4 regions of the Vreelandella venusta genome follow, and region 1 is predicted to be linked to each of the others. Evidence: predicted binding sites of a transcription regulator. Region 1 holds the regulator's gene; each other region holds the start of a gene.

Region 1 (6,046 bases):
GCTTTTTTTGTACACCCCGGTGAAGCCAGCCATGGCGATCTCGGCATGATCACCCGCGCAGATGTTGTGCTGGCCCTCTCGAACTCTGGCGAAACCGCAGAGGTCACCGCCCTGCTTCCGCTATTGAAACGCTTAGGAACCCCGCTTGTCAGCATGACGGGGCGCCCAGGATCCACATTAGCTAAGCACGCCGATGCTCACCTTAACAGCGGTGTTGAGCGCGAAGCCTGCCCTCTCGACTTAGCGCCGACTAGCTCAACCACAGCGGCTCTCGCCTTGGGTGATGCCTTAGCCGTGGCATTATTAGAAGCGCGCGGCTTCACCGCGGAAGATTTTGCCCTTTCACACCCGGGTGGAAGCCTCGGCAAACGCCTGCTTTTGCGTGTCAAGGATTTAATGCACAACGGCTCGCGCCTCCCCCAAGTAGCATTAGGTAGCCCGCTACGGGACGCCCTGTTGGAAATCACTCGCCAAGGATTGGGCTTTACCTGCGTCGTCGATAGCGAAGGACGCCTTGCTGGCGTTTATACCGACGGTGACTTACGCCGAACGCTGGATCAGTTTCATGACCTACGTGACGTCCTCGTTGATGATGTTATGACACGCCCTGGAAAACGTATCGGCCCCGAGGTGTTAGCGGCTGAAGCGGTACGCATCATGGAAGACAGTCGAATCACCGCACTGGCGGTCGTGGATGATCAACAGCGCCCCATTGGCGCCCTGCATATGCATGACTTACTTGCCAGCGGTGTCATTTAATCGCTCTTTTTCAACATTAATAATACGGAGGCTTCATGGCCTTACCTGACGCTCTACAAGACCGCATTCGCCGTGTAAAATTGCTTGCCATTGACGTTGACGGCGTACTTACCGATGGCCGCCTCTATTTCCAAGCCGACGGTATCGAAATCAAAGCATTCCATACTCAAGATGGCCACGGCCTCAAACTTTTGAAGCGCGTCGGAATCCATGTTGCCTTAATTACTGGGCGTGACTCTCCGATGGTTAGTCAACGCGCTGCGTCGCTGGGCATTACCCATGTTTATCAAGGATGTGAAGATAAACTCACTACGTTACGCGCGCTTTGCCAACGCCTAGATATCACGCTTGAGCAGGTTGCTTATTGTGGTGACGATCTACCAGACCTTGCTCCTATTAAACGCTCTGGCGTAGGCATTACCGTGCCTAATGCTCCTGATTACATGCATACCCATGCCGACTGGATCACCGACCGGCTTGGTGGCCACGGTGCCGTACGTGAAATCTGCGACACCTTATTGATGTCTCAAGGCCATTGGGATGCTGTTTTAGATACGTACCTACACGGCCAATCGTAATGCGCTTTTGGGCTAAAAAACGCGTTTGGATAACCACCATGGTATTTGCCCTAGGTGGTGTGCTGGCGTGGCTAGACCCGCGCGGCCCTCAAGACCAATTAATCGATCCTGAGGCTCGCGCTCAAGAGCCCGGCCATGTACTGGAAAATGCAGAAATCACTCTGTTTGGTGACACCGGTGCCATCCAACAGTCGCTGGCGACGCCACGCTTAGTCCATACCCCTCAAACAGCGATGACAGAGGTTACCTCTCCCAGGGCGACACTGTTCGATAGAGAGGAGCGTCAATGGCTAGCGACGGCCCAGAGCGGCACTCTAAATACTGACACGCAAGCACTCACGCTAGCTGGCTCAGCCCAATTACTTGCACCTGATGAGGGCTGGCAGTTGAATACAGAGTTATTACATTACAATGGCATCACCCGCCATGCTTGGAGCGATGCCGAAACCATACTTCAGCAGCCGCCTCAACGCATTAGCGCTTCACGTATGGATGTATGGCTGGATGATAGCCAGATCCGCTTAACCAATAACGTGCGCGGCGTTCACCCGCCTGCCACTCGTTCTCAGTAGGAGTCGCGATGAACGCTCTTATTCGCACGGCACTCTTCGTCATTACACTACCTATTTCTGCGGCAGCGCTACCGGTCATGGCACAAAGCCAAGCCCCTGTAGAAGTAGAGGCTGATCGTTTAGATCTAGATCAACGCGCAGGCACTGCAGTCTATTCGGGCAACGTCGATATTCGTCAGGGCAATATGCAGCTACGCGGAGATCGCGTTGAGATTCAGCGCAACGATGCTGGCGAGCTATCGCGCGCCGTTGCAACCGGTGGACGAGCCTATATACGCAACCAGCTCGAAGACCAAGCCAGCCCAATGGAAGGCTGGGCAAAGCGCATCATTTATCATGTTGCCGAGCGTCGGGTAGAGCTAATCGACCAAGCGGAGCTGACCCAGCAAGCTGACCGCTTCGAAGGTGGGCGCTTAGAGTATTTTATCGACCAAGGTGTAGTTCAGGCGCGTTCTGATGTTAGCGGCAGTGAACCACAACGTATCCGCATGACTCTTCAGCCGGAACAATAGGAGTGACCAGTGGCGACAAAACATGCAGGGTCTGCACCTCACACAGCCTTAGAATCAGCATCAGAAACAGCGCCGATAAAAACACTTTATGCCCACCACTTAGCCAAAAGCTATAAACGCCGCCGTGTAGTTAAGGATATTAACCTAGAGATATCTCAAGGCAGCGTGGTAGGACTGCTAGGCCCCAATGGCGCGGGCAAAACGACATCCTTCTATATGATTGTCGGTTTGGTAAAGTCTGATGCTGGAAAGGTAGGCATCGACGGGCTTGATTTGACCCACGCCCCCATGCACGAACGTGCACTGGCAGGTATTGGGTACTTGCCCCAGGAAGCCTCTATTTTTCGCAAACTGACCGTCGCCGATAACATAATGGCAATTCTGGAGACTCGCAAAGAACTCGATCGCAGCGCTCGGGAGCAGCGCCTTGAGTCGCTACTGGAAGATTTTCACATCACTCACATTCGTGACAACTTCGGCATGAGTCTTTCAGGCGGAGAGCGTAGACGTGTTGAAATTGCACGCTCCCTCGCGACAGAGCCTGCCTTTATTCTGCTTGATGAGCCGTTTGCCGGCGTTGATCCGATCTCAGTAGGCGATATTAAAACGATCATTCGAGCACTCAAAAAACGCCATATCGGCGTACTGATCACCGACCATAACGTCAGAGAAACACTAGATATTTGCGATATTGCCTACATTGTAGGTGACGGCCATATCATCGCCAGCGGCCCCCCTCAGGAAATTCTCAACAACCAACGGGTAAGAGACGTTTATTTGGGGGCTGATTTCCGCCTGTAAACAGCCACCTGCAGAAAAAATAGTATGGGTGGCATACTTATTGCACTTGCACCAAGCCATAACTCGCACTAGGGTGGAGCTTTCTGATTAACGAGTGGTTCTCAGATGGTCATGAAAGCTTCTCTTCAATTGCGTATCGGTACACAGCTGACCATGACACCTCAGCTGCAGCAGGCCATAGCCCTGTTACAGCTATCAACGCTGGACCTCCGTCAAGAAATTCAGCAAGCGCTTGATGCCAACCCCATGCTTGAGCAGGAAGACGAGTTCGGCGAGCAGGCCGTTAGCGAGCCCCAGGAAGCTGAGTGGTCCGAAAGCATTCCTAACGAGCTCTCTACTGACAGTGACTGGTCAGACACTTATCAAGACCTGGGTAGCCATGGTGCCAGTGGCGAGGGGCCAGACTTTGAGCGTCAAGCCGCTGGTCAAAGTTTACATGGCCACTTACTTTGGCAACTCGCCATGACAGATTTTTCACCACGCGACCATGCCATTGCTGAAAGCCTCATCGATGCACTGGATGCCAACGGCTACCTCACACAGCCGCTCAATGACATTCGCGAAGGACTTAAAGCCCAAGGGCATGAAGGCCTTAGCCAGCGTGAAGTTGAAACAACCCTGCTGCGTCTTCAACAGTTTGAACCCACCGGTGTATTTGCTCGCGACCTGCGAGAATGCTTAATGCTGCAGCTCGCCTCACTCCCCGAAGATACACCGCTGTTGATGCCTGCCAAGCGGCTAGTGCGTCAATTTCTTGAAGCGCTCGGTAAAGATGATGCGCGCCTGCTAAAGCGACGGTTAAGTCTGGATGATGAGCAGCTTGATGACGTCATTCGTTTGATCCGCAGCCTTGATCCCCGCCCTGGGAGTGCCTTTGGCGACACAGATGACAGCTACGTAACGCCAGATTTAGTCGTCCGCCATGACCACGAAGGATGGCACCTGGAGCTAAACCCAGAGGCGCTGCCGCGCTTGCGCATTCAACCTGACTACGCAAGCCTCATCAAACGGGCTGACAAGAGTCAAGATAACCAATTTTTAAAAGAGCATCTTCAGGAAGCTCGCTGGCTCATCAAGAGCCTTTCAAGCCGAAATGATACGCTGCTGCGGGTGGGTCGAGAAATCATCGCTCGCCAGATAGGCTTTCTGGAACACGGTGAAGAAGCCATGAAACCGCTGATCTTAGCCGATATCGCAGATGCCGTGGAAATGCATGAATCTACTATTTCCAGGGTCACCACCCAGAAATATATTCATACTCCGCGTGGCGTGTTCGAGCTCAAATACTTCTTCTCAAGCCAAGTAAGTGGCCAGGATGGCGGCGACAATCACTCCAGCACTGCCATCCGAGCGCGAATCAAAAAACTGGTACAAGATGAGCCGCCCGGAAAACCCCTCTCAGACAGCCGCCTCGTGGCGCTATTGGAAGAGGGTGGCATTCAAGTAGCAAGGCGAACGGTGGCCAAATATCGTGAATCAATGGGTATTCCCTCTTCAAGCGAGCGCCGCCGTTTACGCTAATAAAACAGTGCTAACGAGACAAAGTCCGTCTAGGGGCTTTGCAATAGCGCAAAAAGGGTTACAATCGAAGAACAGTCCGATGGATAAGGAGCACGTCAATGCAAGTAAATATCACTGGTCATCACGTAGATCTGACTGACGCCTTGCGTGACTATGTAAATGAGAAGCTGGAACGCGTTGAGCGCCATTATGACAACATCACCACCGTACAAGTAACCTTATCTGTTGAGAAGGAGCGTCAACAGGCTGCCTGCACCCTGCATGCTGCCGGAGCCGATCTACACGCAGAAGCATTAGACAATGATATGTACGCTGCAATTGATGCACTAGCGGACAAAATTGACCGTCAACTCGTTAAACACAAGGAAAAAGCACAAGCTCGCGCCCAAGGCGCCGGCGTGCGTTAACTCAATGACGTTGGAAACCATTCTTCCCCCGGAGCGCGTGCTGTATGACGTCCCCGGGGGTAGCAAAAAAAGGGTGCTGGAATTTTTCAGCACCTTTATTGCGCAAAATACGCCAAGCCTAGATAGCCAAGAAGTCTTCAGCCGCCTGATAGGTCGTGAGCGCTTGGGCAGCACTGGAATAGGCAACGGCGTTGCTATTCCTCACGCTCGTAGCCCTCACTGTAGCTCACCTATTGCTGGTTTCTTAAAGCTAGCTGAGCCCGTAGACTTCGATGCTATTGATGGCGACCCCGTCGACCTTGTTTTCGTACTTTTAGTACCCGAAGAAGCGGACGACACGCACTTAGCCTTACTAGGGCAAGTGGCGTCCATTATGAACAGCGTTGACACACGTCAGCAGCTTCGTAGAGCGGCTAGCCAACGTGAGCTATTGGACCTTATAACAGCAAAAATTCGTGAACAACCTGTTAGCTAAACGGTCCACCGTTAGACACTGCCTACAAGTTCAACATTTACCTTCATTTTTATTGGCATGCCAAGAGACACTCTATGCAACTGGTGATCATTAGCGGCCGTTCTGGGTCCGGTAAATCTATCGCCTTACAAGCGTTAGAAGATCTTGGCTATTGTGCCATCGATAACCTGCCGGCCATGCTACTCAGCTCTCTGGTGGATGAGCTTCGTGAGCAAGGGGCACGTCCCCAACTAGCGGTAAGCATTGATGCGCGCAATTTGCCTGCTGCACTAAAGCAGCTGCCAAAAATGCTCGAATCTTTGCGTCAGAAAAGCATTCACTTTCAGGTTATCTATCTAACCACCGATGCCCGAATTCTGCTTGAGCGATATTCAGCTACGCGTCGTCGCCACCCCCTGACGCGTGACAGTGACATGACGCT
Region 2 (6,046 bases), 420 kb from region 1:
AGGCTGTTGGGAAAATCGCTTTCGCGCTGGCGTCGTCGGGGAAAACGCCTGGGTATCGCTGTGCTTTTTGTCGTAGTAGGAACGGGGCTTTGGGAGTTTCAGGAGCGTCAGCATCAGGATGATTATACCTGGATGGGCGTGCCTACCTGGGATGGGTTTCAGCTAACAACATTTCACCGTGTGCTGAGAAACGATGGCTTTTTAGCGGGATGGTCTGATGTGCGGGTAAACCCACTTTGGGTCAGCTATCAAGTCGAAGCGGTGCCCGATGATACTCGTATTGGCCCGCGGCCTAATTTTAAAGCTGACTGGCGCACGTTATGGCCAGTAGGTACTGATAGCTATTCCGGCAGTGGTTATGATCGCGGACACTTAGCACCTAACTATGCCATTGCAGCGGTGCATGGTCGTAACGCTCAGGTCGATACCTTCTTGATGAGTAATATGACGCCTCAGCGGCCTAACTTGAATCGCCAGCTTTGGCAGCGCCTTGAAGAGTCGGTGATGGACCATTTTGCACCGCGCTTTGATCGCTTGCAGGTGATTACTGGGCCTATTTTTCCTGAGCACTTCATGGACAATGCGTTTAATCGCGTTGGTTTTGTGGAAGTGCCAGAAGCGTTTTATAAGATTATCGTTGTGCCGAATGAAGAGGCGCCGTTGGCGCTTGCCTTTATTATGCCGCAGGACGTTCGTGGTAATGAGTCGTTAGCCGATTATCTGGTGACTATCGATGAGATAGAGTCGCGCACAGGGCTGAATTTCTTCCCTGATTTAGCGGCAGAGCGTGAAGCTGTTCTGGAAGGGCAATTGCGTACTCAAGGCTGGGCGCTAGAAGAAGTAGCGCGACGTCCTGGGCGTTTCCAGTAATAAAGTCAAAGCATTTAAAGTCAAAGTGCTTTCGAGGACATAGGCTTAACGCGACGACAATCTCGTTTAGTTCTTTCGTCTAGCTGTCTCGTCTATCTGTCTCGCCTAGCTCTTCCTGGCTAGGGGTGTTTGACAGCGAGATGGATGCTGATGGGCTGACAGAAAGTTTTATCTTTGCCTGATAGTGCAACTTGGACAGTAATTTAAACGGCTACTCTTCTTCTTGACTCGTGTTGAGATAGAGTAGCCGTTTTTATTGCATGGAGGCCCCAGAACTTATTTGAACACTTGTCTCAAAATAAACAACGATCATAAAAAAAGATAGCTACTTACCCAGCACTTCTTTCTAGGCATTATCAACCATTCCCCCTCGTGACTACGACAAGCGTTTTTACGTGACGTGGATAGCTACATCATAGCTACATTGGCATAACACAAGCGCTCGCTGGCAAGCCATATTCAATCTGAACTTCTTGGTGGGCTGAATTTTATGTATTTTGTCTAAGTTAGACTAATTATTCTTACAGGTTGATATGGCGGTAGTGGCATGGTTGTTGCTAATATTTGAATGCCCATTTGGGCTATACATCTTCACTCTTGATTAAGCATATATTTATGCGGTGTGTTCTGAGCAATCATGCTAATGGATCAGTACTGGAGGGGATAGGTAAGTGACTGTAAAAAAAGAAGAGTATGAATTTTCCGCGCTGGATGATGAACTGTTGGCGAGTTATTATCTAAGTTTCCACGATCTAATGACTCAGGCGGAAGAGGCTACAGCTTCAGATATTGCAGCTGATGCAGTTAACAAAGTTCTGGGAGGGGGGCTAGCAACTAACGTTACCTATACCGGCTCAAGTAATGCTGCGTTTTGGGTTGATAACTTTGAAATTCTGCCAGAAGAAGGTTTTGAGTTGCCAGCCTACCAATATGGTCAGGGTATTATGTTGTCGACAGGTGGGTTCCCAGGCTCAGAGAATACCACGACTGGGGATAGTGTAAATCACGGAGAGCCAGGAGACTCAGATCTAACCGAAACGGCACTTGAAGCATTCCCAGGAGCGGGTAGCACAAACGATGCGTCAGTGATTGAGTTTACGGTAAATGTTAATGACCCGGATGTGGATACACTTCGTGCAAGCCTTGTATTTGGCTCAGAAGAGTTCCCAGAATTTGTTGACAGTGACTATGTAGATATTGCTGCTTTATATGTCAACGGCGTTAACTACGCTGAGTTTGCTGCGACGGATAAACCGCTAAGTGTTATTTCAGATAACCTTGAGTCAGGTGTATTTGTTGATAATAGCAACCAACTTAGTTCTCCTTATGCAATTGAGTGGGACGGCTTCAGCAGAGAGATTGTCGTTCGTGCTCCCCTGCAGCAAGGCGAAAATACCATCAAGATTGGTATCGCTGATACTGGTGATCTCATTCTGGATTCAGGGCTTTTTGTATCTGATCTCTCTCTGATTAGCGGGGGAGGCTCGGGCGGTGGTGTGCTAAGTGCATTGGTTCCGGATACTGAAGGTAACGTCACTACAACCGTGGCTGCAGAAGAAGTCACGTTGAATGAGCAGGCAAACATCGTCACAGGCAGTACTGCTGAGTTGAATGGTGATGTCATTGTTGGCTTTGAGACGAATGACAAAGTAGTTGTTAAAGATAGCTTTTTTGATGTGTCAGATGTGACATTTAGCCTTGGGTCAGTGATTTTAGATATTGATTCTAATCAGGACGGGGAAAATGATACGACGCTGACGTTTGCTGACTTGGATGATCCAGATAGCTTTGTATTTACACAAGCTGAAGATGGAACCACGATCACCCTTGATGAGACTTCTCCGGAGCCAGAACCAGAACCAGAGCCAGAACCAGAGCCAGAACCAGAGCCAGAGCCAGAACCAGAGCCAGAACCAGAGCCAGAACCAGAGCCAGAGCCAGAACCAGAGCCAGAGCCAGAACCAGAGCCAGAGCCAGAACCAGGGCCAGAGCCAGAACCAGAGCCAGAGCCAGAGCCAGTGGCTAATAATGATGATCTAGCGGGTCATTTTGGCTGGTTGGCCAGTGGCAACCTGTTTGCTGATAATGGTAATGGTGCTGATCAGGCAGCTGGGGACGATGCAATTGTCATCACTGCCATTGATGGCCAGGATGTTGTTTTCAATACGGCAATGACGCTGGACTCCGGTGCGAGTGTGATTGTGCAGGAAAATGGCGACTTCACTTATGACCAAGGTTCTGCGTTTACTGCTTTGGCAGAAGGTGAAACAGCTATCGATACTTTCGAGTATTCAATTGCCGGTAGCCAAGGCGCAGCAGCATCAGCAGTTGTTTCTGTGGAGCTGGGTGAAGCAATCGATAGCGTCGAGATTTCGGCTATTGAGGCGCTTTACCAGATGGCGTTTGACCGCGAGGCGGATGCCGAAGGGTTGGAGTACTGGTCCGGTATTCGTGACGAAGGTAGCAGTCTGTTTGAGGTGGCTGACTACTTCTTAGCATCGGAAGAGTTTGTCAGCGAGCATGGTGATAACCTAGACGCTGATGACTTCCTAATGGTGCTTTATAACAATACCTTTGACCGTGCGCCCGATGCAGAAGGGCTTGAGTACTGGTCTGAGGTGCTGGTCACTGAGCAGGCTGGCCAGGGCGATGTAATGGCTTACTTCGCCTCATCCGACGAAATGCACAGTAAGTATCTGGCGGAAGGCTTTATCTTCGCCTGATAGTGCAACTTCGTTCGTAATCTAAGCGGCTATTCTTCCTAAAATGACGACGGTCGAGAAGAGTAGTCGCTTTATTTATCTTCAGCCCAACAAGCACCAACGCTCTAGGGGAATCGAGGCATGACAGGTAGATATGAGCATGATATGTAGATATGAGATTTAAACGTCAGAGGGGAGGTAAGTGTAAATGAGGAGGGAGAGGGGGAGTCAATAACATTACAGTGTTGGTGCCCAGGAGAGGACTTGAACCTCCACGACCATACGGTCACTAGCACCTGAAGCTAGCGCGTCTACCAATTCCGCCACCTGGGCATATCATACTTCGCTACTGATCTTACTGCTGTTTGTATTCGCGTGGTGCCCAGGAGAGGACTTGAACCTCCACGACCATACGGTCACTAGCACCTGAAGCTAGCGCGTCTACCAATTCCGCCACCTGGGCGAATACAAACGTTTTGCTGATGCTTTCTCAGTACTATTGCTAAATAGTACTGCTTGCTGCTACACCGTTTTACATCATCAAAAGGGGATGACATGATATAAAATGGTGCCCAGAAGAGGACTTGAACCTCCACGTCCATACGGACACTAGCACCTGAAGCTAGCGCGTCTACCAATTCCGCCATCTGGGCAAGTGGCGCGTATGATACCGAGGCCACGCTTAAATGCAAGACCCGGTAACTGTTTTTTATCATTAAAATCGTACAATTGCCGTGCTAGATGGTTGGGTGATTGGGCGGGCAGCGCTATAATGCAGTTATGACCAAACCAAACATGATGTTTTTCAGTCGATCAATGACTGAATCCCCCCGCCCGCAGCGCACTGCGCCTGCGCAAATTGTCTGCCTCCCGCAAACGCAATCAAGGATGTTGATCGCATGAAGTACTGGACGTTGAGTGATGATCCGCACGCCGAGCGCGAGGCGCAAAAGTATGATAATCCTGCGCCCAGCCGCGAATATTTATTAGCTGCCCTGGAAGCGTACGGCAAGCCAATAACCCACGAAAATATGAGCCGCATGCTCGGCATTGAAGATGAAGATCATCTCGAAGCTATTCGCCGTCGTATGGCTGCCATGGAACGTGATGGTCAGGTGCTGCGCGATCGTCGTGGCGCTTATGCGCTAATTGACAAGCTTGATCTTATTAAAGGGAAGGTGATGGGCCACCGAGATGGCTTTGGCTTCCTGTTGCGTGATGATGGAAAAAAACCAGACTTAGTCTTGCCGCCACGTCAGATGCGCCGAGTTTTTCACGGCGATCATGTGCTGGCGCGCGTTAGTGGTCGCGACCGCCGCGGCCGTGATGAGGCGACTATTGCCGATGTGATTGCGCGCAATACCCAAACAATTGTGGGTGTATACCGTAGTAACTCACCTGAGTTTGGTGTGCTGATTCCTGAAAATCCACGTATTACCCAGGAAGTTATCATTCCTCATACGGCAAGCGCTGGCGCAAAAGACGGCCAGGTAATATCGGCAAAAATCGTTCAGCAGCCGGCCACACGTGTTCAGCCGGTCGGCGAGGTTATCGAAGTGCTGGGCGAGCGAATGGATCCTGGCATGGAAATAGATATCGCGATTCGTAGCTACGATATCCCCGCTGAGTTTCCGCCAGAAGTACTTGATCAAACTAGCGGTATTTCAGCAGAAGTATTAGAGGAAGATAAGCAACACCGCGTTGATTTGCGTGAGATTCCGTTGGTCACTATCGACGATGAGTCCGCCAAAGATTTTGATGACGCGGTGTGCGCCTGGAAAACCAAGTCGGGCAGTTGGAAGCTGCTGGTCGCTATTGCCGATGTGTCGCACTACGTGCGCCCGGGAACCGCGCTTGATGATGAAGCGCGCACGCGGGGCAACTCGGTGTACTTCCCTGGCCAAGTTGTGCCAATGTTGCCTGAGTTACTTTCAAATGGCTTGTGTTCGTTAAATCCCCATGTTGATCGTCTTGTGATGGTTTGTGAGATGAATATCTCCAAGACGGGGGCTATTAGCCGCTACTCGTTCTATGAAGCGGTAATGAACTCCCATGCCCGCCTGACTTACAACAAAGTGGCGGCCATTCTCGATAACGAGAGCGCTGAAGGGGAGGCGCTGCGCAATGAGCATAAGGCGCTAGTGAAGCCGCTGCGAAATTTACACGAGCTTTATGGCCTGCTGCGTAACGCCCGGGAAGAGCGTGGTGCGATTGATTTTGATACCACTGAAACGGCGATTATCTTCAATGATGAGCGCAAGATTGAAAAAATTGTCCCGCGCACCCGCAACGATGCTCATAAGCTAATTGAGGAGTGTATGCTGGCGGCCAATGTGGCTACCGCGCGGTTCCTGGATAAGCATGATTTGCCCGCTCTTTATCGTATTCATGAGCGCCCGACACCGGAACGCCTTGATAAATTACGCCTGTTCTTGAGCGAGCTAGGGCTTTCCGTGGGTGGCGGTGACATGCCG
Region 3 (6,046 bases), 1.6 Mb from region 1:
AAATTGCTTAACGGCCCTTTCTAGCTCAGCATCATAAGTGCGCTGGTTGCTAACCGCTGACTGCGCCTCAATCATTGGGTAGGCACTGCTATCCGCCCCCAGCAAGTTGGTTTCTCCCCAATAGGCCAAACGCTGTCGCAATACCAGTACATCCTCATTAGTATCGCCTGGGCGTAACGCCTCATCGCGACTTGCCAGATAGGGAACACTGCCTTTTTCAGCCAGCGTACGGTATTGGCGTAGCGCATCACGTAGCTGAGCGTACTCCGTTGACGAGGGCCTTACATAGTCAAGCGCGCCCTGAATATCGCCATTTTCCACCGCATGGACAATGCGCAGCAAAGAGTAGCGGCGCTCTGGCCTAGGGATATCCCATTTGGGCTCGACCTCGTTTGGGTTCACCTTGCCCCGCGAGAGGTGCTCAAGTGCAAGCAAAAGTGCTGTCGTTGCCTGAACATCAAAATCAGCTTGGGCCAACGCACCTGCTTGCTGGCTAGCCTGAAATGCAGTCAGCAGGATATCTGCGTCATAATCACTAGGCGTTAGACCATCATCTTCAAGGCTATTTAACGCCTGCACCAGTGCTTCAACACGACTGCTATCTTGCCAGACGAGTCGCTGGTTTAGCTGCTGATAAAAGTCTTCAACAGGCAGTAACTCACTAGATTGAGTCGCTAAACGCTGAGCAAGTGCCTGCTCAAGAGCGCCTGTATCAGCTTGCGCGCTGGTAACCAACTGAGGCGCTTGGACCAGCGTCAGACACAGGGCCATCCCTATCGCCCATCGTCTTATTAACGTTGTCTCGTTCATCGCTCCTCCTTGCGTTACTATTCATCGTCGCTATTTATGATTGCGATTCATCATTATTGCGCTACATCTATTTATCATAGCCGTTTACCTGTCTACTTCGTCGATATCTATTGCAGGATTGCACTCTATGCTTTTTTACCTACGTGCTTCTACCGTCATTGTTTCGCTTCCACTGCTGTTATTGAGCCTTCCCTTACAAGCCGCCAGCTTTTTTTCACAGGTCGCTTCTACCGCGCCACCCGGCATTTCGCCCTTGCATCATCAATTACTCCAACTAGCGCCATCGGCAACGCCAGAGGCGCTGCGGCTCGCCGCTCAGTCACTTAGCTGTGCTGACCCAACCGCTGAGCGCTTAGCCGTCATTGATTACTCACTTCCGTCTACCGAGCCACGGCTTTGGGTCTTTGACCTACATCGACATAAGCTGCTGTTCAAAGAGCTGGTTTCCCATGGGCAGGGTTCAGGCGATGCGTTGGCAGAGGTCTTCTCCAATACCCCCGAAAGCCATCAATCCAGCATCGGGCTCTTTCGCACAATGAATAGTTATTATGGTCGTAATGGCTATTCATTGCGTTTGGATGGCTTAGAGCCAGAGGTGAACGACCTCGCGTTTGAGCGAGCAATTGTGATTCATGGCGCTGACTATGTTAGCGACGACTTTATCGCCCAGACCGGTAGACTCGGACGTAGCCACGGCTGCCCTGCCGTACGCGAAGACATCACTTATCCGCTTATCGACAGTTTAAAAGAGAACCAGTATGTCTTTGCCTACTATCCGGATGAAGAGTGGTTAGCAACATCGCAGTTTCTGCGCTGCCCAAACGACAATGCTCGCCATCTAGCCCAACGCTGATCATCTTTCTAGCAAAATTGCCGAGCGGCGAAGCTGCTCACTGTGTAAGACCAGCCTTTAGGCTGGTCTTTAAGACTGATCCAAATACATTAAGAAACATAGACTCATAAAACACAAGAGGCTGGTTTTTATCATTAATATAAGGTAACTCCGGCAAGCACAGCAACTACCTGCAATACTTTGTGACAAAACATCACAAAACTATTTACTATTTTGCAGGTACTGGCCATGTTTGCTTTTATGCACCCGTATCAAACTATCCATCGCCTAGAGCAGGAAGTGGCAACATTGAATGCCCAACTGGATGCTGAAAAAAAGCGTCACAGTTGTCGCGCGATCAGCTTGATGACGCCAGTTGAGTCACTCAGCATGCTTCAGGCCAGGGGCGCGGACATGCTTTGCTCATTGAGCAAGGGCGTAGAAGTGCATGCTCAGCACCTTGCTGCCGAGCAATCGACACTCACAGACACCTTCGAGCGTCTCCATAAAGCCGAGCAAAGCGCACAAACATTGCAACAACATCGCCAACGCTGCCAGCAAACAGACACGTATTTATCGTCCCCTTTAGTGACAGAGCAAGCCTTCCACGATATACGCCAGTTGAGTGTCGAATTAGGACACAATGCAGGCCATACACAAGCGCTAGCGATTACTGCGGCTTTGGAAGTTGCCCACTTTCATGAACAACCGGCAGGCATGCCAGCGATTGTGCAGGACCTGCAGGAGTTATCAGAACACTCACGGCAATTAGCACATCAGCTAGCACAGTGGGTCGAGCGCACTGCATTGCAAGTCAATGAAGACGCAAAGATCCGAGATTATCAGCAGCAGGAAATAAAGGCACTCACCAGCGCTGCCCAAGCAGCAGAACAGGTCATTGAGCAGTTGATAGACCAATCACGCCATATGTATAAGGTCATACACCACAGTACAACCACGGCTTATTTACACGCCGCCAAACTCGAGCATGCGGTATGGAAAAGCCGCCTTTATAGTCAACTACTCTCTGCTCATCTGGAAGAGAGCTTAGAAGATCACCAGCACTGCACGCTTGGGCATTGGTACTTTATGGGTGACGGTCATCGCTATAAGCATACCGAGGCTTACAAAGCGCTGGCGGCACCCCATAAGCGTTTTCATGAAAGCGGTTTAGAAGCTCTTAAGTTTGCTCGACAAGGTGATCACAATGGCCAGCTTGCGGCGCTGGCCATGATGGAAGAAGCCAGCAGCCAGCTAGCGCTCCAGCTTGATAAATTGATGGAACATGCTGTTTATGAGGTTCCCCTTTCAAATGGGCGCCCTTCGCCATTAGCAGATTCACCTTGATAGCGTGCTGTGCGCCTGCCTAGCAGGCGTACACATATCACGCCCTTTTATGCCATGCTGAGTGGGTTACTGCGCTTTTAATCACTCACTCAGCAGGGAAAGCAATGTCGCAGATCAAAAAGCTAGATCTCGCTTTACAGGGCGGTGGAGCCCACGGTGCTTATACATGGGGAGTCATCGATCGCCTACTTGAAGATGACCGTATCGACATAGAGGGCATCAGTGGCACAAGCGCTGGCGCAATGAATGGCGTGGTCATGGCAGATGCCCTCACCCGCGGTAATAAAGAGACAGCTCGCCAAGCGTTACACCAGTTTTGGAAAGCGGTTAGTCGAGCAGGGATGGCGAGCCCAATTCGCCGCTCACCACTTGATGTGCTTACCGGAAACTGGTCTCTCGATCATTCACCGGGCTATGTGGCCATGGACCTTTTAAGCCGTCTGGTGTCCCCCTACCAACTGAACCCTCTCAATATTAATCCACTGCGCGACATTATTGCCGAGCATATTGATTTCGAACGTGTAAGACGTTGTGAGCAGCTTAAGCTATTTGTGACCGCCACTAACGTTCGCACTGGAAAACAGCGCGTCTTTCGCCGCGAAGAGATGAGTGTGGATGCGGTGATGGCCTCTGCTTGCCTGCCATTTGTATTTCAAGCCGTTGAGATAGAGGGTGAAGCGTACTGGGATGGCGGTTATATGGGTAACCCAGCGCTGTTCCCTTTAATGGAAGAGTGCAGCGCCCGCGACATTCTATTGGTGCAGATTAACCCCATCAGCAGAGAAGAAATACCCACATCTGCCTCAGCCATAATGAATCGACTAAACGAAATTACCTTTAATTCAGCCCTGATTAAAGAAATACGCATGATTGCAGTGCTTAAGCGCACACTGGATGAACAGGGTATCGAAAACTGCTATCAGCAAGCTCTGTTCCACCGTATCAGTGGCGAACAGGCGCTAGAGGATCTCTCGGTATCGAGCAAAATGAACTCAGAGTGGGCATTCCTATGTTACCTGTTTGAGCAAGGGCGCGATGCCGCCGAGCGCTGGCTAGAAACTCACTTTGAGTCGATAGGTGAACGCTCAACACTGGATATTGACGCTGTTTATTTGCACGAATAATCAGCACTGACGTGCCGCACGCCTTTGCTGCAGATGCGCCACCTTGGTGCATTACCCGCTTGCCGCAACGCTCCACCTATCAAAAAAATAAACATAAGAAACTGATTTTAAAATTAAAATAATCTTATGGCGAACTACTTGCTTAACTCTTACTGAATGATGGTAGGCGTGGACCAGGCCCAACGGGTACGAGTGCGTCGAACCTGCCCTTCAATGGCGAAGGCATGTTCTCGTTAACAACATAGCGCCTTTCCAAGCGCCATGTTTTGACCCACTCGTATCGTGCTCTGTGAGGCCATCCATGGACATTCGCAATAAAGCTAACCGCATTCGGCTATTAAACTTCTCTACCCCTCAAATGCGCGCGTTCCACTTCTCCTGGTTCGCGTTCCATATCTGTTTTTTTGGTTGGTTTGGCATCGCGCCACTGATGGCGGTGGTCCGTGAAGACTTATCACTCACCCAAACGCAAATCGGCAATACCATTATTGCCTCGGTTGCTATTACCGTTATTGTCCGCCTGCTCATTGGCGTACTGTGCGATAAAATTGGGCCTCGTAAAACCTATACCGGTTTGTTAATGCTGGGCGCTGTGCCCGTTATGGGCATAGGTTTTGCCAATAGCTTTGAGACCTTCTTACTCGCTCGGCTGGCCATCGGCGCCATCGGTGCATCCTTTGTGATCACCCAATATCACACCACGATGATGTTTGCTCCGAATGTCGTTGGCACCGCCAATGCGACCAGTGCTGGCTGGGGAAATTTGGGCGGCGGTACGACGCAAATCCTGATGCCGTTGATCTTCTCAGGTCTACTAATGCTTGGCGTTAGTGAAACGCTAGGGTGGCGCTTGGCAATGGTGGTGCCTAGTGTCGTACTGTTTTTTACTGGGATTGGCTATTGGCTGTTTACCCAAGATGCTCCCGATGGCAACTTTAGCGACCTGCGCGCCCGCGGCGAACTACCCGAAGCCACAGGTGAAAATAGCGCTGTACACAGCTTTCTGACCGCAGCAAAAGATATTCGCGTATGGGCGCTGTTTATTGTTTACGGGCTCTGCTTTGGCGTCGAACTAACCATCAATAATATTGCCGCTATTTACTTCTTCGACAAATTTGATCTGACCCTGGCGACCGCTGGTTTAATCGCTGGTTTATTTGGCCTAATGAATATTTTTGCCCGTACCCTTGGCGGCGTCTTTTCAGATCTGTTCGCCAAACAAGGCGGTTTAAAAGGTCGAGTCCGCTGGCTGTTTATCGCCTTAGTATGTGAAGGAATAGCGCTCATTGCCTTCTCACAAATGCACGTCTTAAGCCTCGCAATCGGCATCATGCTGGTCTTTAGCCTGTTTGTTCAAATGGCCGAAGGAGCAACATTTGGCGTGGTGCCCTTTATCAATAAAAAAGCACTCGGTGCTGTTGCCGGTATCGTGGGGGCGGGTGGAAATGTCGGTGCCGTATCCGCCGCCTTTCTGTTCCGGAGTGAAAGTCTTGGTTATCAGCAAGGGCTTTTTTACCTGGGCATTACCGTATTAGTGCTTGCTTCTTGTGTACTGGTAGTACGTTTCAGCGATGCCACAGAAGCTGAAGAAGCAACTGCCTATCGTGATGCGGTTGGCAACGATACGAACGCAGGCGCACTCTCGCTGCGTTAGCACTCACTTCCCCCTCTGGATGCTTTATCCGCGATGATTTTTTACGACATGTTTTCGCGGCACATATCGCAACAGAGGGGAATTCATCTCAGGCGGGGAGTAAAAGGAAACCACTATGTCTACAGCCCAACAACTACTCTTAACCGCCCTTCGGTGCGATATCGATAGCCTGCACCATTTAGCCACCACCTCAGAGATCGTTGGCGACATTAGCGGTTTTATCCATGCGCTCCAGCGTGAACGAGGTGCTTCGACGATTTACCTTGTCTCGCAAGGTAA
Region 4 (6,046 bases), 1.6 Mb from region 1:
GCATTAAGCATACACCGCTACAGGCAGAGAATAAAAAATCAGCGCCAATGGATTGTAACAATGCCCGAAGGCAAAAAGGCCTCCCGCTAGGGGAGGCCAAAAGAGCACGCCAGCTCATTTAATTAGCGTAAGCTTATTTCTTAACGCTAAATTCGGGATAGGCTTCAAGACCGCACTCAGCAATATCGACACCTTCATACTCTTCTTCTTCGCTAACGCGGATACCCATGATCGCTTTCAGCACCAACCACACCACTAGGCTGGCAACGAATACCCAGCCAAAGATACCAACGATACCGATCAGCTGTGCGCCGAAAGAAGCGTCTCCATTGGTCATCGGAACCGCCAGCACGCCCCAGATACCCACCACACCGTGTACCGAGATAGCGCCGACGGGATCATCAAGCTTCAGCTTGTCCAGCGTGACGATTGCAACGACAACGATCAAGCCACCCACCGCCCCAATCACCGCAGCGCCTAGCGCAGAGGGTGACAGAGGATCCGCAGTAATCGCGACAAGGCCAGCCAGTGCACCGTTAAGCGCCATGGTAAGGTCCGCTTTACGGAACCACAGCTTGGCAAGAATCAGTGCGGCAAGCACGCCACCGGCAGCGGCCGCATTGGTGTTAACAAACACCTGAGCAACGTTGTTGGCAGAGCTGATGTCAGACATTTTCAGTTCAGAGCCACCGTTGAAACCGAACCAACCCATCCAAAGGATAAAGGTACCCAGTGTGGCCAGCGGCATGTTGGCGCCTGGAATCGCGTGGATAGAGCCATCTTTACCGTACTTACCTTTACGTGGGCCAAGCACCAAGACACCCGCTAAGGCAGCCGCGGCACCGGCTAAGTGAACAATGCCGGAACCCGCGTAATCGGAATAGCCGACTTCAGACAACCAGCCGCCGCCCCATGTCCAGTAGCCAGACACCGGATAAATAAAGGCTGTCATCACCACCGCGAAGGCCAGGAATGCCCACAGTTTCATGCGCTCGGCAACCGCACCAGACACAATCGACATGGCAGTGGCCACAAACACGACCTGGAAGAAAAAGTCAGAGCGCATAGAGTAGTAAGGTGCATCCTCACCGCCTGCGGTTACTGCATCCATGCTGTTTTCAGCGCCAATTAAGAAACCAAGATTGGGTAGGAAGCCCCCCGCGCTGCTGGAATACATAATGTAGTAACCCACCAGCAAGTACATGGTGCAAGCAATCGCAAATAGCGCGATATTTTTGGTCAGAATCTCGGCGGTATTTTTCGAACGCACCAGACCAGCCTCAAGCATTGAGAAGCCAGCAGCCATCCACATGACGAGCACGCCGCAAATTAGGAAGTAAAACGTGTCGAGCGCGTAGCTCAGATCAGTCAACTCATTCATTTTAAGTTCCCCGTTGAACTATAGAAATGATCCGAAAAAACAGCTTCAAACGGCGTCTGCACCGCGTTCGCCTGTCCGAATCCGAATAACGTCCTCAAGCGGTGTCACAAACACCTTGCCGTCACCGATCTTGCCGCTGTTAGCCGCACTACAGATCGCGTCCAATACGCTCTCTAGCCGGGTGTCGTCTACGGCCACTTCAACTTTTACTTTGGGTAGAAAGTCGACAACGTACTCCGCACCACGATACAGCTCGGTATGCCCCTTTTGACGACCGAAGCCTTTAACTTCAGTCACCGTGATGCCCTGAACGCCGTTGTCAGCGAGCGCTTCACGAACGTCGTCTAGTTTGAATGGCTTGATGATAGCGGTGATGAGTTTCATCCCGGATCTCCCCTGCTGGATTAGGTAGCGGCAATGCCGCCCGACTTAACTGCTTATCTCGTTAATGCGCATACCGTGCCACCCAATTTTTTTTTCTTATAAGTCAGCAGGTTGTTTTATAAAAACGAAGGCTATTCGGTGGCAAGGAAGACTTAGCAGTCGCCGCCACCACCCGCTTGCACCATAAAAGAACATTAATAAAAACGCGGCGCTCTATTTCGATGCACGCCGCCGAGAAAGAGAGACCAGAGGCTAATTTGCAAACGATGCATGCGTATCGGCAGCGGGTTGCGTATCCTTATTAATAAGCAGTGAACATTTATGCGTGGTCATTTAAGGAGAGAGCGATGGCGCCTCAAGATCGCATTAGCCGTTTAGCCCAGCAAATTGGGGATCGTTTACAGAACGCGTCCCAAGCCCCTGAAGATATTCAAAAAGGCGTACAGCAAGTAGTACGCGGTGCCTTTGACAGGCTGGAGCTGGTGTCACGGGAAGACTTTGATATTTTGATGGATGTATTGCAGCGCACCCGCTCACGCGTTGAAGCCTTAGAGCGCCAAGTGGCCAGCCTTGAAGCCGCCGTTGAAGCCTCTACCTCAACGCACCCATCCCCCATCGAAGCAGAAGCACCACCCGCCCCCACGCCTGAACCGAGCAGTGATGGTTCAGAGGATAGCAAGCCCGCCTAAATCCACAACGGACGGCAATAGGTTGACGACGCCTATTGCCGACTAAGTGGTGGCTTAATAGGTTGATGTTGATGACGTAATGAGCGTCCTGCCCAATCAACAAACATGAATCAATAAACACGAATCAATATCATTGACTTTGACTGTTGTGGTGATACTCTCCGCCTCTTATTCCCTAACTGCTCGCGGATTGTTCACCATGTCTGACTGGTCTTCTTCAACGGCTACACTCATTGGCACGGGTCTATTACTAGGCTTTTCCGGCGCTGTTTTCGCCCAAAACACAACGTCTGGATCCACGCTAAACGCAAACGCTGAAGATACCCTGGTGGTGGTCGGCTCCCGCACTCCGACCCAGATCAGTCAGATACCTGGCGCGGTATGGGTGATTGACAAAGAGATGCTGCAACAGCAGACCCGCAATGGTGCAGACCTAAAGACGGCATTGGGTCAGCTTGTGCCAGGGCTGGATCTGGCACCGCAAGGGCGCACCAATTATGGGCAAAACATGCGTGGCCGGGGCGTACAGGTGCTTATCGATGGCGTATCTCTGAACAGTTCGCGTGGGCTTTCCCGTCAGTTCGATGCCATCGATCCCTTCAATATTGAGCGTGTAGAAGTACTTTCCGGCGCCAGCAGCCTGTATGGCGGCGGTGCTACGGGAGGCTTGATCAATATCATTACGCGCAAAGGCGAAGAAGGCCTGAACTGGCGCACCGAAGCTGGCATTACTACAGGCTTCAACAACAGCGATGATATGGATCGACGTCTGTCGCAATCAATCAGCGGCGGCAACGAGCGGGTTCAAGGCTACCTGGGCACCTCCATTGTGGACAACGGCCGTCACTACGACGGCGGCGGCCAAGAGATCTTTCCCGATATTGCCCAGACCGACCTTCAGGACAATCGCAGCATTGATGTATTGGGCAACCTCTCGTTCCGTTTGACTGACGAACAGAGCCTGGAACTGGGCGCCCAGCTGTATCGTTCCGGCTACGAAGGTAACCGGGGGGTTTACTTTCCCAACCTCGACGCAGCCACGCCCAACTTGAACGATGCCGAGATTCGCGACGGCTACCGTTCACAGCGCGATCCGGAAACCGACCGCAAGCTGGTCAACGTCAACTATCACCACGCTAATCTGTGGGGGCAAAACTTCTATCTACAGGCCTTCCACCGAGAAGAGGAATCCAGCTTCCAGGCCTTTCCTTACCCTATCTCGGATGGCCTGCAGTTTCGTGCATCGCAACAAAATACTGATTTAAGCGGTATTAAAGCGCTGTTTGAGTCGCGCCTGGGTGATGACATCTCATTGACCTATGGGCTCGACCTGGATCGCGAAAAATTCGATGCCAGCCAGATGCTGTTCGATACCGATGTATCAGATACTACCGGAGGGCTGGTGCAGCAGGCTTCGGGCGTTGAGCCCCGCTATCCAGGCTATCAAGTGGACGGGCTTTCCGGCTTCGTTCAAGGTGACTGGCAAGCTACCGAGGCGCTTAAGCTCTCCGCAGGGTTGCGGCAGCAGCATATGGATGTCGAAGTGGGTGATTTCAAGGGTATTCCCGGCGGTCAGAACGATTACGAAGCCACGCTATTGAATGCCAGCGCCCTCTACGATTACGGCAACGGTCACCAGAACTGGCTGCAGTTTAGCCAAGGCTTCGAGCTGCCAGACCCGGCCAAATACTACGGCAAGAGCCCCGAGGTGAGTGTCGATAACAACCCTCTATCTGCCATCGAGACAGACCAGGTGGAGCTAGGCTGGCGCTACCAGGGGGGTAACTGGATGGCTCAAACGGCACTCTACTACGCTTGGTCGGACAAAGCGGTAGAGAACGCCCAGGATCTGAGCGTCAGCGTAGTGGACGAAAAGAAGCGCGACTTTGGCCTCGAGAGCGCGGTAACTCGCTACTTCGACAACGGCCTGGAGGTCGGCGGCACCCTACACTTGGTGCGCTCCGAGCAGGAGAACGACCAAGGGGAGTGGGAGAAGCGTGACGCCCGCTATGCTTCGCTCTCCTCTTCAACGGCCTTTATCGGCTGGACCGACTACGTGCGTTCGGCGCGTTTGCAAGCCAGCCATACTTTCGACCTGAAAGACGACGCGGATCGTGAGATTGACGGCAACACCACCCTCGACCTATCGCTCAGTCAGGAGACCGATTTTGGCACCGTGAGTCTGGGCATCCAGAACCTACTTGATGATCAGTACTCCACCGTCTGGGGCCAGCGGGCCGCTATGTTCTATTCGCCCTACTACGGCCCAGAATACCTCTACGACTACCAGGGGCGTGGGCGTACCTATACCCTGAACTGGTCGATGGCCTATTAAGCACCGCCCCGCTACTCGCAGGCAGCCGCTCAAAAGCGGGGTAATGGGAATGGGAATGGGAATGGGAATGGCGACTCTCGACACACTCGCGCCAATCACTACCAATGACCTGCTGGCCCTTGGTCAGCGCTTCGGGATCGATTACCGCTTTCCCGAAGCGCCCGACCGCTCTCCATCGCCTTGCATAGCTCGCGGGCGGGTGATGGATATCGAGATCACCCCGACCCTACGCGTAACGCACTCCGATCTTGATGTCCTGCACGCCTATGCCTCTACCTCCTGTCGTACCGCTCCGTGGTTTCTCAGTGTGATACTTGAGGGTTGTATCCACGTGGGGCTCGGCCATCAGTCATTTCAATTGCAGGCGGGCGACGCCTTCAGTGCGCATTTCAACCAGCAGACCGGGCTTGAGGTCTTCCAGCCGGCTCCACAACGCTTACGCACTCTTAACGTGTCGATTCTGGATGGCCTCGAACCGCTTCCTTCCTCACCCGTCAACGTTGCCCCTCCAGCGGCCCCACTGCTCCACACTTGGCAAGTACCGCCACTCCTGCGCCATAGCCTAGAAACCGCGCTGACGTCGAACTGGTCAGAAGAACGGCTGTGCCTATTATGGCAAGGGCTCGCGCTCCAGCTACTAGCTCATGGCCTGCCTGCCGCTTGCCTGGAGCCCGGCGACCAACACACACAAGATAGCCCCCCTCTGGGCCTTTCTCATCGCGATCACCAACGCCTAGAGCGCTTGCGCCAGCAGCTCGAACATTATCCCAACCAGCATTACCGCTTGGAGCAGTTGGCCCGAAATGCCGCCATGAGCCCTAGCAGCCTACGCACCAAATTCCAGCGCTGTTACGGCTGCTCGATATTCGACTACCTGCGGCGTTGTCGCCTGACCCAAGCTCAGACGTACTTACGCAAAGGTTATAGCGTGCAGCAAACTGCCCACGCCTGCGGCTACCGCCACGCCAGCAACTTTGCTACGGCATATAAGCGGGCCTTTGGTGTCACGCCGCATGAGGCCTTCAAGTGTCGCTAACGTACTGTCCATAACGTACTGTCCATAACGCACTACCCACCACTGCTTGCCGTAAGTTCCCCTGCTCTGCATTTTTTGGCAGCGCGCATAACCTCTTTGGCATAGCGCATACCTTTTCAAAACAATTAAACGCAATAATTCTCATTAACACATTAGTTAATTGCTTCTCATTGCAGGTACGCCCCCATGTCTTTTATGCCTCGCCGTTTGTTACGCTCTCC

What was found. The regulator sigma-54, encoded in region 1, starts transcription at its own class of promoters, with help from an activator protein. The targets are predictions, from matches to a motif close to TGGCACNNNNNTTGCTNT.
Region 2: IR195_RS14335 (choice-of-anchor L domain-containing protein) is a predicted target of sigma-54. The motif match lies at 1,414-1,431, and genes of this name have one in related genera.
Region 3: IR195_RS04645 (NarK family nitrate/nitrite MFS transporter) is a predicted target of sigma-54. The motif match lies at 4,241-4,258, and genes of this name have one in related genera.
Region 4: IR195_RS19425 (P-II family nitrogen regulator) is a predicted target of sigma-54. The motif match lies at 1,829-1,846, and genes of this name have one in related genera.

Annotation. Positions count from the first base shown of each region.
Region 1 covers NZ_CP065135.1:2,621,425-2,627,470, forward strand. The annotation lists gene IR195_RS12670 (KpsF/GutQ family sugar-phosphate isomerase) at 1-759, shown strand, start outside; gene IR195_RS12675 (KdsC family phosphatase) at 795-1,337, shown strand; gene lptC (LPS export ABC transporter periplasmic protein LptC) at 1,337-1,909, shown strand; gene lptA (lipopolysaccharide transport periplasmic protein LptA) at 1,918-2,421, shown strand; gene lptB (LPS export ABC transporter ATP-binding protein) at 2,497-3,222, shown strand; gene IR195_RS12695 (RNA polymerase factor sigma-54) at 3,328-4,743, shown strand; gene hpf (ribosome hibernation-promoting factor, HPF/YfiA family) at 4,842-5,150, shown strand; gene ptsN (PTS IIA-like nitrogen regulatory protein PtsN) at 5,155-5,625, shown strand; gene rapZ (RNase adapter RapZ) at 5,700-6,046, shown strand, end outside.
Region 2 covers NZ_CP065135.1:3,040,698-3,046,743, reverse strand. The annotation lists gene IR195_RS14340 (DNA/RNA non-specific endonuclease) at 7-870, shown strand; gene IR195_RS14335 (choice-of-anchor L domain-containing protein) at 1,542-3,593, shown strand; tRNA gene IR195_RS14330 (tRNA-Leu) at 3,819-3,905, opposite strand; tRNA gene IR195_RS14325 (tRNA-Leu) at 3,949-4,035, opposite strand; tRNA gene IR195_RS14320 (tRNA-Leu) at 4,139-4,225, opposite strand; gene rnr (ribonuclease R) at 4,472-6,046, shown strand, end outside.
Region 3 covers NZ_CP065135.1:977,282-983,327, reverse strand. The annotation lists gene IR195_RS04665 (L,D-transpeptidase family protein) at 1-810, opposite strand, end outside; gene IR195_RS04660 (murein L,D-transpeptidase catalytic domain family protein) at 938-1,663, shown strand; gene IR195_RS04655 (CZB domain-containing protein) at 1,892-2,989, shown strand; gene IR195_RS04650 (patatin-like phospholipase family protein) at 3,094-4,113, shown strand; gene IR195_RS04645 (NarK family nitrate/nitrite MFS transporter) at 4,415-5,767, shown strand; gene IR195_RS04640 (nitrate regulatory protein) at 5,883-6,046, shown strand, end outside.
Region 4 covers NZ_CP065135.1:4,223,634-4,229,679, forward strand. The annotation lists gene IR195_RS19420 (ammonium transporter) at 134-1,381, opposite strand; gene IR195_RS19425 (P-II family nitrogen regulator) at 1,427-1,765, opposite strand; gene IR195_RS19430 (accessory factor UbiK family protein) at 2,113-2,454, shown strand; gene IR195_RS19435 (TonB-dependent receptor) at 2,654-4,789, shown strand; gene IR195_RS19440 (helix-turn-helix transcriptional regulator) at 4,851-5,825, shown strand; gene IR195_RS19445 (TonB-dependent siderophore receptor) at 6,012-6,046, shown strand, end outside.